DNA from 3 places in the Streptomyces sp. NPDC050988 genome. Region 2 is predicted to be linked to each of the others. Evidence: riboswitches for the same ligand, from Rfam matches in the RefSeq annotation. Region 2 holds a riboswitch; each other region holds the start of a gene.
What was found. Region 2 has a riboswitch for cobalamin ahead of ACIBEI_RS10715 (ABC transporter substrate-binding protein). Riboswitches for the same ligand answer to the same signal wherever they lie in the genome.
Positions count from the first base shown of each region.

Region 1: it holds a riboswitch for cobalamin, as region 2 does, so the genes downstream of both, ACIBEI_RS16130 (prenyltransferase/squalene oxidase repeat-containing protein) here and ACIBEI_RS10715 (ABC transporter substrate-binding protein) in region 2, are expected to answer to the same signal.
Region 3: it holds a riboswitch for cobalamin, as region 2 does, so the genes downstream of both, metE (5-methyltetrahydropteroyltriglutamate--homocysteine S-methyltransferase) here and ACIBEI_RS10715 (ABC transporter substrate-binding protein) in region 2, are expected to answer to the same signal.

Region 1 covers NZ_JBITFQ010000006.1:74,772-79,151, forward strand. The annotation lists gene abc-f (ribosomal protection-like ABC-F family protein) at 1-1,135, opposite strand, end outside; gene ACIBEI_RS16125 (phosphotransferase) at 1,471-2,202, opposite strand; cobalamin riboswitch at 2,288-2,484, shown strand; gene ACIBEI_RS16130 (prenyltransferase/squalene oxidase repeat-containing protein) at 2,592-3,860, shown strand; gene ACIBEI_RS16135 (SCO2322 family protein) at 3,857-4,380, shown strand, end outside.
Region 2 covers NZ_JBITFQ010000003.1:553,394-557,773, reverse strand. The annotation lists gene ACIBEI_RS10720 (TIGR03767 family metallophosphoesterase) at 1-1,342, opposite strand, end outside; cobalamin riboswitch at 1,575-1,762, shown strand; gene ACIBEI_RS10715 (ABC transporter substrate-binding protein) at 1,829-2,863, shown strand; gene ACIBEI_RS10710 (FecCD family ABC transporter permease) at 2,860-3,873, shown strand; gene ACIBEI_RS10705 (ABC transporter ATP-binding protein) at 3,873-4,380, shown strand, end outside.
Region 3 covers NZ_JBITFQ010000023.1:7,787-12,166, reverse strand. The annotation lists gene ACIBEI_RS34745 (DUF4328 domain-containing protein) at 1-552, shown strand, start outside; gene metE (5-methyltetrahydropteroyltriglutamate--homocysteine S-methyltransferase) at 681-3,002, opposite strand; cobalamin riboswitch at 3,164-3,388, opposite strand; gene meaB (methylmalonyl Co-A mutase-associated GTPase MeaB) at 3,615-4,380, opposite strand, start outside.

The DNA of each region.
Region 1 (4,380 bases), on a different contig from region 2:
GGCCGGTGACGAGGAGTCGGTCACCCGGGGTGAGCGTCAGGGACGGAACGTACAACCTCCCTTCGACCAGAACCCCTTCCAGGTGCGCGGCCGTTGACGCTTCCTCGGCGACCGGCGCGCCTTCGACGCGGCCCGTGAACCGCAGTGGCTGCGGAGGTGGCGCTACGGGGTGCTCGGTCAGCCGTTGCAACCGTTCGCGTGCGTTGCGGATGCGGCTCTGTGCGCCATGGGCCCGCGAGCGGGCCCGAAAAGCTCCGGCGCCGCTGAACGCCGCCGGCGCCTTGCGGGGGATCTCGGCCAGCATCCCGATACCGGAGTCGGCGAGGTGTTCCTGTCGGGCGACCTCGTTGCGCCATTGCTCGTAGTCCCACGCCCACCGGGCCCGGGCCGCCGCCTTGGCGGTGAGAAAGCCGGCGTATCCATTGCCGTAGCGCCGTACCGTGCGCCGGTCGGGGTCCACTTCCAGGATGGTGTCGGTGACGCGTTCCAGGAACGCCCGGTCGTGCGTTGCCACGACGACCGTGCCCCGATGACGGCGCAGATGTCCTTCGAGCCAGGCCACGGCCTCGTCGTCCAGGTCGTTGGTCGGCTCGTCGAGCAGCAGCAGTTCGGGGGCCGAGGCCAGGGTCGCGGCGAGCGCGAGCCGGGAGCGCTGCCCTCCGGAGAGGGTGTTCAGCGCACGCTCCCGGTCCAGTGGCGCGTGCTCGCCGAGCCGTCGCAGGGTCACCTCGACCCGGCGATCCGCGCTGTGCCCGCCCCGCGCGTCGAACTCGGCCACCAGTGCCGCGTAGCGGTCCAACTCGGCGGTGCCGGCCGTGCCCAGTGCGGCCTCGGCGACCCGAATACGGTGCTCCAGGGCGCGTAGTTCGCCCAGTACGTGGTCCACAGCATCGCCCACGCGCGCCGAACCGGGCAGGTCGAGGGTCTGGCGAAGGTGGCCGATCCCGCCCGGCGCGACGACGGTCAGGCTGCCGTTGTCGACCGGCTCCTGCCCTGCCAGCAGCCGCAGGAGCGTGGACTTCCCGGAGCCGTTGTCCCCGACGATCCCGACCTTCTCACCCGGCCGGACAGTGAGGGACACACGGTCCAGCACCACGCGGTCGCCGTAGCGCTTGGTCACCTCGGCGAGAGCGATCTGGGACGTGGCGAGAGACGCGGTGAGAGGAGAAGCAGTGACGGTGGTGACGGTGGTGTCGACGGAAGCACAGTGCAAGTGCGGTCCTTTGCTCGGTGAACAGGGTCGTGCGGCTGACAGCGGAAGCACCGGCTGCCGACCGATGAACAATAAGCTAGACGATACGGTCCGTCTCGTCAATAGCTTTAGCCCGCACCCCCACAGGAAAGCGGGGTCCGCTTGCGCCTGCGGGTAGGGAGGCGAGCTGGCTTCAGCGGCGGCGCAGGCGTTTGTCGGTGATCGGCGGGGTGGGGTCGATGTAGACCAGCCGCACAACCGGACGCCCCACGGCCCTCCTAGGCCAGCAGTCTGCGGATCAACTCCCCTGCCTCACCCAGGAGTTCGACCTCGTGCGGGCTCATCGTCGGGTTGGCGGCCCGTTGCCGTGTGGCCCAGCCGAGACCGCCGTCCGGGCCCGTCAGGAGTGCCGGGTCGGGGCAGCCGGTCAGCAGGGCGGACAGCATCTCCTCGGCCAGGAGGGCGCGGGGATCGTCGTCGACGGCCACCTGGGCCACGATCACGGCGGACATGCTCCAGTCGCGGCCGGGCGGACCCTCGTCGGTGTTGGCCCAGTCGATCACCATGGGGCCGGCCGGGGTCAGGAGGACGTTCTCCGGGTGCAGATCCAGGTGCAGGACGCGTACGGCGGGGTCGGTGGAACGGCGGGCCGGGATCGCGTGCAGGTCGCGCAGGAGCCGGGCGAGCGCCAACCCTGCCTCCCCGGCCGCGAGTTGGCCGACGGCCAGCGCCTCGACCACGGTCGGCCCGTACAGCCGCTCCATCACGAGGTCGGTGCGCGCGTCCGCAGCCCGCACGCGCGGCACGGGATAGCCGTGACCCCGTACGTGCTCCATGACGGCCGCCTCGGCCGGCGCGTCCCCATAGCCGTCCCGGTAGCGGCGCAGCACCCACGCCCCGCCCCCGGAACCATCGCCGAGACCGTCGTAGCCGTCGTGATCGTCGAGCGCGTAGACATCCGCCGTGCGCCCCGAACCGAGCAGGCGGCCGGCCCCCGCAGGTATCCCCATGGGCAGAAGCTACCCGGAGCCGCCGCCCGGCCTCACAGACAGGCCCACAGGCGACCCCCAACAGCCGCCCCTCAGGGTCTTGCTACGGGCCGGTACAGTGAGCGGGTCGTCATCACAGTCGTTACGGGGGGAAGCCGGTGCAAATCCGGCGCTGACCCGCAACCGTGTGCCGCCCGGCCGATCGGTCGATCACTGGATCACTGGACCAATGGATTCAGTGGATCAATGGATCAGCCGATCAGGGGCGGTGAGCCGGACTGCCCCGTACGGACGTGACCGGCTCGCGTCACCGGGACCGCCGGTGACCGGCACCGTCGAGGCATACGGAGCCGAGCCGCCTTGGATTCCAGGCTGCCCGGCTCCCTGACCGGGAGAGGCATCCGCCGATCATGTTTGTCCGCCGCAGCGCAGCGGTACTGGCCGCTACCGCCGTGATCGGTACGGCGTTCGCGCCGGCCGCCCTCGCCGACGAGTCGCCCGGCGCGACCCCGTCCCAGGCGTTCCCCTCCGCCCTGTACGGCAGCACCGACCCCACCTACGACGGCGTCTGGCGGCAGTCGCTCGCGCTGCTCGCCCAGGACACGGTGGAGGTGAAGCCCGCGAAGAAGTCCGTCGACTGGCTCGTCGGGCAGCAGTGCGAGAGCGGGGCCTTCGCGGCGTACCGCCCCGACCCGAGCGCCAAGTGCGACGCCAAGACCAAGGTCGACACGAACAGCACGGCCGCCGCGCTGCAGGCCCTGGAGGCCCTCGACGCGAGCGACGCCGTGACGGGCGCGGCCGTGAAGTGGCTGAAGTCCGTGCAGAACAAGGACGGCGGCTGGGGCTACTTCCCCGGCACGCCCAGCGACACCAACTCGACGTCCGTCGTGATCGGGGCCCTGGACGCCGGGGACACCGACCCGAAGGACGTGCCCTCGAAGGACGACCGGACGCCGTACGACGCCCTGCTCGGCCTCTCCGTCCCCTGCGACGAGACCGGCGGCGGCGCCTTCGCCTTCCAGCCGGACAAGAAGGGCAAGCTCGCGGCGAACGCGGACGCCACGGCGGCCGGGGTGCTGGGCGCGCTCGGCGAGGGCCTGGACGCCGATCCCGACGAGGACGGCGCCGACAAGGCGTCCCCGAAGGCGTCCCAGTGCGCGGGCGGCGACTCCTTCACGATCGAGGACGCGGCTGCCAACGGTGCCCTGTACCTCGCGGGCGCGGTCGCCAAGAACGGCTATCTGAAGTCCTCCCTCCCCGGTGCCGAGGACCAGCCCGACTACGGCAACACCGCCGACACGGTCGTCGCGCTCGCCGCCGCGGGCCGCACGGCCGACACCGGGAAGCCGCTGGCCTGGCTGGAGAAGAACTCCGGTACCTGGGCGGCGAAGAGCGGCCCGGCGGCGTACGCGCAGCTGATCTTCGCGGCGAACGCCACCGGCACGGACCCGCGCGCCTTCGGCGGCGCCGACCTCGTGAAGCAGCTCGGCGCGACCGGCCCCGCGGCGACTTCCTCCGACGCCTCCACCGCCCCGGCGGACGGCAAGAACGACGAGGCGGACACCTCGGACGAGGACGACGGCGGGGTCAGCCTCTGGTGGATCATCGGGGTCGGCCTGGTCGGCGGCATCGGAATCGGCTTCCTCCTCAGCGGCCGTAACAAGAAGCAGCAGCCGTGACCTGCCGCCGCCTGGTTCTGCCGGTCCTGTGTCTCCTGCTCGCCGTCCTCGGCACGGCGGGGCAGGCCCAGGCGGTCGGCTACCGCTACTGGTCCTTCTGGGACCGGGACTCCACCGCCGATACGGCCGATACGACCGATACAGCCGATACGACCGTCCCGGCCGATACGTGGGTGTACGCGACCCAGGGGCCGTCGACCGCACGGCCCTCGGACGGTGATGTCCAGGGGTTCCGTTTCTCGGTGAGCGAGGACTCGAAGGACTCGGCGAAGCCGCGCGGGGCGGCCGACTTCGCGACGATCTGCGCGAAGACGCCCGCACGGGAGGGGTCCAAGCGGGTCGGCCTCGTCCTCGACTTCGGCACGGCCGCGGACGCCCCGTCCGGCTCGACCCCGCCCCGCCCCCGCACGGCCTGCGCCCGCGTCGACGACGACGCCACGACCGCCGACGCCCTCGCCGCCGTCGCCAAACCCCTCCGCTACGACACCAACGCCCTGCTCTGCGCCATCGCGGGCTACCC
Region 2 (4,380 bases):
CGTTCCGCACGAGGCGGCCGTCGGCGTCGTAGGACCGGGAGCTGTGCGCGGCCAGCGTCCGCTCCAGCCAGCGGAGCTGATCGGTGCCCAGCGAGCCCTCGTAGTGGCCGCTGCGGTACGTCGTGTCGATGCTGATACCGATGACGTTCTCGGCGACCCGGAACGTGTAGTACATCCGGTCGCCGTCCAGGTTGTTCTCCGTGTAGCCGTGGCCGACCGGGCCCGCTCCGGCGTGGGCGGGGTCCAGATGCGCGGCCAGGTAGTCGTGCGGGGTGCACAGCCGGCGCCGTTCGTCGGCCGTCACCGTCCGCGCCGAGGTGGCGTGCCGCTTCAGGATCGCCGTGAGTACCTCGCTCTTGGGGTCGTCGCCGGAGTTCAGCGCCTTCGCGTAGGCGGCCGCGTCCGTGGCAGGGACCGACAGCAGCTTGCGGGAGCCGACGGCGAAGTCGCCCAGCGCGGGTGACAGACAGCCGCCGGGTATGTCGTCGTGGTTGCCGACCGTGGAGTACCAGGGGATGTCGAGCCCCGGGCTGGTCACGGGCCGTATCGCGGCGTCGAGGAAGCCGGGTATGCGGGGCAGCCCGCGCCGCTTGTCCAGGTCGCGCAGGGCGGCGTCGTCCGGATGCCAGTACAGAGGCAGGCCGGAGTTCTGGACGCCTTCGTACGCCGCAGGATCCCCGCTGTTGGGAGTGATCCTGCCGCCGCTCATCAGCGTGAGGAACCACTCCAGTTCGATCGCGGAGTTGTTGTCGATGTTGTCGCCCGTCGTCATCACGAACCCGGGCGCGAGACCGGTGTTCGGTCCCTCTCCGAGCGCGTTCACCTGCTCCACGAGCGCCACCGCCCCGGCCACCCCCAGCGCCTCCTGGGCCCGCCACGCGGCGGGCCTGCGCGACCGCAGGAACTCGGTGCGCAGCGGGTTCTGCACATCGGTGAGGTGCAGGTCGGTGAACTGCACGAAGCACGCGAGCGGTGTGCGCCGGTCCTGGCAGCCGGTGGCGGCAGGAGCGAGATCTCCGCGTACGACCATGGGCCAGCCGGGGCCCGATACGAGCCGTCGGTAGGTGCCGTGCGCTTGGCCTCCGAGGCGGGCCGTCGTGTCCAGAGTGGTGGCCGCGTACGGCGCCGCGCGTCGCGGCGCCTGGCGTGCCGGTCGTCGGGTGGCGAGGGGCGGCTGCGGGGCCGCACTCTCCGCGGCTGGTTGCACGGAGGGGGTCGGGCGCTGCCGTGGGAAGAGGGTCGCGGCTCCTCCGGTCGCTCCCACCGCGACGGCGCCGGACGCCAGCAGAAAGCGACGACGGTCGATTGCGGATGCGGTCCCCGCCATTTCGGTCCCGGTCATGGGGCGGCCCTCCGGTGCCTCCTGGAGATTCACTGAGCGGAACCACTCATTCAGGCCGTGGGGGCAGGGGCGTGGGCGCGGGTGTGGCGTAGCCGTGAACACGGCCGGAACAGGTGGAGCGGCCGATGGGGCCCGTAGTGCCGGTCCGTCCGCCGCGTCCGTCGGCAGGTCCGAACGCCGGTCCGTCCCCGGTCTCTCCGCACGTCCGCCCGCCGGTCCGCGACACCCGCCGTGATAGCTTGCCGAGGCCAGTCGAACCCATGTACGTGGGTCAGGGAATCCGGTGGAAATCCGGAGCTGACGCGCAGCGGTGAGGGTGACGGGCGGGGCATCGGCCACTGGACCGGTATGACGGTCCGGGAAGGCGCCTCGTCCGGGTGACCCCGAGTCCGAAGACCTGCTGGCGGCCTCCGCGGTCACGCGCCGACGGGGGAGCACCGTACGACCGGGCTCCGCGTTCGAGCCCTCGACGCCTGAGGAACTCCCGTGCCCGTCGCACGTCTTGCCCGTCCCGCTGCCCTCGTCCTGTCCGGGGCCCTCCTGCTGACCGGCTGCGGTTCGGGAGACACATCGTCGGACACGGACTCCGGGAACTCCGGGCCCGCCGTCACCCTCGACAACTGCGGGCAGACCGTACGCGTCGAGTCCCCGCCGAAGCGGGCCGTCTCCCTCAACCAGGGCACCACCGAGATCATGCTCTCGCTCGGCCTCGCCGACCGCATGGCCGGCACCGCGACCTGGACCGACCCGGTGATGAAGGGCCTGGAGAAGGCGAACGCGAAGGTGGAGCGGATCGCCGACAACAACCCCTCCTTCGAACGTGTCCTGGACGCCGACCCCGACTTCGTCGCCGCCTCGTTCGTGTCGACGCTCGGCAAGGGCGGCGTGGCCACCCGGGAGCAGTTCGAGAAGCTCGGCGTGCCCGCCTACGTCTCGCCCTCCGACTGTGTCGGCAAGGACAACGCCTCGGGTGGTGACGGCTCACGGAAGAAGGCCCTCGGCATCGACGCCGTCTACGGCGAAGTGCGCGACCTGGCCGAGGTGTTCGGCGTCGAGAAGCGGGGCGAGCAACTCGTCGCCGACCTCAAGCGGCGTACGAAGAAGGCCACTTCGGGAATCGATGCCTCCGATGTCACCCTCCTGTACTGGTTCGCCAACTCCGACTCGCCCTACATGGCGGGCTGTTGCGGCGCGCCCGGCGTCATCACCCGGACCCTCGGCGCGAAGAACGTCTTCGACGACACGCGCGAGGAGTGGCCCCAGATCAACTGGGAGACCGTCGCCGACCGCGACCCCGACGTGCTCGTCATCGGCGACCTGACGCGCAAGTCGCAGACCGCGGAGTCCGCGAAGAAGAAGATCGAGTTCCTGGAGTCCGACCCGGTCACCAAGAACATGACCGCCGTGAAGAAGAAGCGGTACGTCCTGCTCAGCGGGCAGGCGATGAACCCGACCATCCGCACGGTCGAGGGTGTCGAGCAAGTCGCCTCCGCCCTGCGGGAGTTCGGGCTCGCCGGGTGACACGGTCGCGCCTGGGACTGCTCATCGCCGCGGGCGTCGCCCTGCTCCTCGCATCTGTCGCCGTCGCCATCACCATCGGCCCCGCGGACATCCGGGTCGGCGACGTCTGGTCCGTGGTCGCCTCCCATCTCGGCTGGGGCAGCACGGAGTTGACCCCGATCCGGGAGGGCATCGTCTGGGAACTGCGCCTGCCGCGTACGCTCCTGGCGGCCGTGTGCGGTGCCGGACTCGCCGTGTGCGGCGCGGTGATGCAGTCCCTGCTGCGCAACCCGCTCGCCGACCCGTTCGTCCTCGGGGTGTCCTCCGGCGCCTCGACCGGCGCCGTGATCGTGGTCGTCCTCGGCGTCGGCGGGGGCCTGGTCTCCGTCTCCGCGGGCGCGTTCCTCGGCGCGGTGCTGTCGTTCGGGCTCGTCCTGCTGCTCAGCCACACACTGGGCGGGGCGACGGACCGTGTGGTGCTGAGCGGGGTCGCCGCGATGCAGCTCTTCTCCGCGCTCACCTCCTTCGTCGTGATGACCGCCGCGGATGCCGAGACCACCCGCGGGGTGCTGTTCTGGCTGCTCGGTTCGCTGAGCGGGGTCGGCTGGACCGACGTCTGGGTGTGCTTCGCGGTCCTCGCGGTGACGCTGCTGGTGTGCCTCGGGTACGCGCGGACGCTCGACGCGTTCGCCTTCGGCCAGGACGCCGCCGCGACGCTCGGGGTCTCCGTGGCCCGTACGCGACTCGTGCTGCTGTGCGCCACGGCACTGCTGACCGCCGCGCTCGTCAGCTCGGCGGGCGCGATCGGCTTCGTCGGCCTCGTACTCCCGCATGCGGCAAGGGCGTTGGTGGGGGCAGGGCACGCCCGGCTGCTGCCGGTCACCGCCCTCGCCGGAGCGGTGTTCCTGGTGTGGGTGGACACTCTGGCCCGTACCGTCCTCGATCCACAGGAGGTGCCCGTGGGCGTGGTGACCTCGTTGATCGGCGTACCGGTCTTCGTGCTGGTGCTGTACCGGACGCGGAGGGTGTGATGACGGCGGAGGACATCAAGAGCACCGGGCGCGTGCGGGCAGCACCTGGAACCGAGCGCGCGCAGGCCGCGCGGGGAGAGGGGCTCCGAGCCCACCGCGTCACGCGCACCGCCGACGGCCGCGTCATCCTCGACGGCGTCAGCATCACCCCGGTCCCCGGCACCACCGTCGGACTGCTCGGCCCGAACGGCTCCGGCAAGTCCACCCTCCTGCGCCTGCTCGCCGGTGTCCTCGCCCCGGCCTCCGGTGTCGTCACCCTCGACGGCAGCCCCCTCGCCGAACTGGGCCGCCGCGACATCGCCCGCCGTGTCGCCGTGGTCGAGCAACAGGCCGACACCCAGGTCGAGTTGAGCGTCCTGGACGTCGTACGGCTCGGCCGCACACCCCATCGCCGCGCCTGGACCCCGGCGTCCGAGGCGGACGAACGGGCCGTACGCGACGCGCTGGACCGCACCGGCCTGACCGGACTCGCCCGTCAGTCCTGGCACACCCTCTCCGGCGGCGAGC
Region 3 (4,380 bases), on a different contig from region 2:
CTGCCGGCCTCAGGGCCACCGGACCAGGGTGACGGGCAGCACCGCCCGCTGACCGCACTGGAGGACGGCTACCACATCGTCGGTTCCCTGGGGGACGGTGCCACGGTGCTCTGCGCGATCGCGTTCCTGGCATGGCTGTGGCGCGTGCGGGACAACGCGCACGTCCTGTCGGGACGACCGCCGCGATACGCCTGGCCATGGGTGTACGCGGGCTGGATCGTGCCAGTCGCGAACCTGTGGATACCCCGCGGAATCGTCGCGGACATCCACCGGGCGAGCGCCCCGGGGGCGCGGCTGCCACGTGCCGTGAACTGGTGGTGGGGTCTGTGGCTGGCCGGGATGCTGAGCGGGGTGGGGCTGATGTACGCGGACTCCACGGACGAGGTCATCGCGCGTGCCTACACGGATGTACACCTGCTTATGGCGGCCGACGCGGCCGTCGTGGGTGCGGCCGTGGCATGCGTGTTCGTCGTCCGCGCGCTCACCGCGGCGCAGGAGGCAGGGAGGGACGCGCCTCCGGGGCACGGCGCCGCCCGGCTGCCGACCGGCTGACCCTCCGACCGGCTGACCCTCCGACGTGCCGACGTGCCGACGTGCCGACGTGCCGACGTGCCGACGTGACGGCCGGGGACACGGATGTCCCCGGCCGGCCGGCGGTCGTTCGGATCGGATGAGTCGGATCAGTCAGTGGTGGGCAGTTCGGCGCGTACCGCGTGCGCTGCCGCGACCAGGTTGTCCAGGGAGGCTCGGGTCTCGGGCCAGCCTCGGGTCTTCAGGCCGCAGTCGGGGTTGACCCAGAGCCGTTCGGCCGGGATGGCCTCAAGTCCCTTGCGCAGCAGGGCGGCCGCCTCGTCCGTGCTCGGCACGCGCGGGGAGTGGATGTCGTAGACACCGGGCCCGGCCTCGCGCGGATAGCCGTGGGCGGCCAGTTCGCGGGCGACCTGCATGTGGGAGCGGGCGGCCTCCAGGCTGATGACGTCCGCGTCGAGATCGTCGATCGCCTGGACGATGTCGCCGAACTCGGCGTAGCACATGTGGGTGTGGATCTGGGTGTCCGGCCGGACCCCGGCGGTGGTGAGCCGGAACGCCTCGGTGGCCCACGCCAGATAGCCGGGGCGGTCGGCGGCGCGCAGCGGCAGGGTCTCGCGCAGCGCGGGTTCGTCGACCTGGATGACCGAAGTCCCGGCCGTCTCAAGGTCGTTGACCTCGTCGCGCAGGGCGAGGGCCACCTGGCGGGCGGTGTCGCCGAGCGGCTGGTCGTCGCGGACGAAGGACCAGGCGAGCATGGTGACCGGCCCCGTGAGCATGCCCTTGACGGGGCGCGGGGTTAGCGACTGGGCGTACGTCGTCCAGCGCACGGTCATCGGCTCGGGGCGGGAGATGTCGCCGGCCAGGATCGGCGGACGGACGTAACGGGTGCCGTACGACTGGACCCAGCCGTGCTGCGTGGCGAGATAGCCCGTCAGCTGCTCGGCGAAGTACTGGACCATGTCGTTGCGTTCGGCCTCGCCGTGCACGAGGACGTCCAGGCCGGTCTTCTCCTGGAAGGAGATCACCTCCTGGATCTCGGCCCTGATGCGCTCCTCGTAGCCGGCCGTGTCGATGCGCCCGGCGCGCAGGTCGGCGCGGGCGACGCGCAGTTCGGCGGTCTGCGGGAAGGAGCCGATGGTGGTGGTCGGGAGGAGGGGCAGACCCAGGTGGGCGCGCTGCGCGGCGGCGCGTTCGCCGTACGGCTGGGAGCGGCGGCAGTTGGCGTCCGTGACCGCACCGACCCGCGCCCGTACGGCCGGGTCGCGGGTGATGGGCGAGTTCGCGCGGGAGGCCAGGGCGGCCCGGTTGGCGGCGAGTTCGCCGGTGATCGATCCCGTGCCCTGGGCGAGTCCCTTGGCGAGGGTGACGATCTCGGCCGTCTTCTGCCGGGCGAAGGCGAGCCAGCGCAGGATCTGGGGCTCGATGTCCCGTTCGGCGGTCGCGTCGAGCGGCACATGGAGCAGCGAGCAGGACGCGGCCACGTCGACCCGGTCGGCCAGCCCGAGCAGGGTGCCGAGCGTGGCGAGGGACTTGGTGAGGTCGTTGACCCAGATGTTGCGGCCGTTGACCACGCCCGCGATCAGGCGCTTGCCGGGCAGCCCGCCCACGGTGGCGAGCGCGTCCAGGTTGGCGGCGGCCGCCTCGGTGAAGTCGAGGGCGAGACCCTCTACCGGGGCCTTGGCCAGCACCGGCAGCGCGTCGCCGAGCCGGTCGAAGTAGGAGGCGACCAGCAGCTTCGGACGCTCGGTGAGCGCGCCGAGGTTGCGGTAGGCGCGCGTGGCCGCGTTGAGTTCGGCGGGCGTACGGTCCTGGACCAGGGCCGGTTCGTCGAGCTGCACCCACTCCGCGCCCGCCGCCCGCAGGTCGGAGAGGACCTCGGCGTACACCGGCAGGAGCCGGTCCAGCAGGGTCAGCGGGTCGAAGTCGGCGGCCACACCGGGCGCGGGCTTGGCGAGCAGGAGGTAGGTGACGGGTCCGACGAGGACCGGCCGGGCGGTGAGGCCGAGGGCGAGGGCTTCGCGTAGCTCGGCGACCTGCTTGGCGGAGTCGGCCGTGAAGACGGTGTCCGGACCCAACTCCGGCACCAGATAGTGGTAGTTGGTGTCGAACCACTTCGTCATCTCCAGCGGCGCCACGTCCTGCGTGCCGCGGGCCATCGCGAAGTAGCCGTCGAGCGCGTCGGCCTGGACTGCGGCGCGGTGGCGCCCGGGGATCGCGCCGACCATGACGCTGGTGTCCAGGACATGGTCGTAGTACGAGAAGTCGCCGGTCGGCACTTCGTGGATGCCTGCCTCGGCCAGCTGCCGCCAGTTGGTGCGGCGCAGTTCGGCGGCGGTGGCCCGGAGGGCGTCGGCGTCGACGCGGCCCTTCCAGTACCTCTCGATCGCCTTCTTCAGTTCCCGGCCACTGCCCTGACGGGGGTAGCCGTACACGGTGGCCCGTGCCGCCGCGGCTGCGGACTTCGATGTCACGGAACTCTCCTTCGCGAGATGTCTCCCTGAGATCCCGGGACGGACGTGAGCGCGAAGGGGTGACGAACCCGGCCGAGGAACCTCGCGCGGCAAGGCGCGGTCGTCCACCGGATATGTACGCCGACCCGCCCACGAGGTCATCGGGATGTCCGTACGCGATCGGTCACGTACGGGCAGATGGCAGGTCTTCGGACTCGCGAGCACGTCCTCCGTACGGAGGACACCTACTGGCCGTCGCTTCCCAGGTCCCGCTTCTCGGGGCCCAGTGCGTATGACGGCGGTCGTTCTCGCTCACCGCTGCGGGGCAGTCCCGGATTCCCACCGGGTTCCCTCTTGCGACGCATCCCGCCTGGCGGACGGGGCGAACCAGCTGCACCGGCCAGCCTAGGGGGCGCGGCCGCGCGACGCGGAACTTTGCCCATATGCCGGACGGTCGTACGAGACACCGCCCAGGTGAACCGGGCGGGTACCGCCCCACTCCTGTGGCGCCGCCCGCCCTGGTCCCCCAACGGCCACCGGCCCCTCAGCCGGTGGCGCACCGGCCGGAGTGAACACGCGTTGCGCACTTCCCACTCCGACCCGGTGCCGCTCAGCCCGGCCCGGTCCGGCGGCTCAGTCCGTATCGCCGCCGAACGCCCGCAGAATGCGCTCGGCGGCGAGCGTGGCCGTCAACTCGCCGTCCCTGACCCGCTGTTCGAGGTCGGGTCCGAGAGCTCGTACGGCGGGGTCGGCGTGCAGGCGGCCGAGGAGTTCGTCGCGCACCATCGTCCAGGTCCAGTCGACCTGCTGGTCACGGCGCTTGGCGGCGAGGCGGCCGGTCGAGTCGAGGAGCGCGCGGTGCTGTTCGAGGCGCTCCCAGACCGTGTCGAGGCCGGTCGACTCACGGGCGCTGCAACTCAGCACCGGTGGCGTCCAGGCGGTATCGGCGGGATGCATCAGCCGCAGAGCGCCCGCCAACTCCCTTGCCGCGCCCCGGGCTTCACGCTCGTGGGGTCCGTCCGCCTTGTTGACGGCGATCACGTCCGCCAGCTCCAGGACACCCTTCTTGATGCCCTGCAACTGGTCCCCGGTCCGGGCGAGGGTCAGGAGCAGGAAGGAGTCGACCATGTTCGCGACGGCGGTCTCGGACTGGCCGACGCCGACCGTCTCGACCAGGACGACGTCGTAGCCCGCCGCCTCCATCACCACGATCGACTCCCGGGTCGCCTTCGCGACTCCGCCGAGCGTCCCGGCGGTGGGGGAGGGCCGGATGAAGGCCGCCGGGTCGACGGCCAGGCGTTCCATGCGTGTCTTGTCGCCGAGGATGGACCCGCCCGTCCGGCTCGACGACGGGTCGACGGCGAGCACCGCCACCCGGTACCCGAGCGAGGTGAGCAGC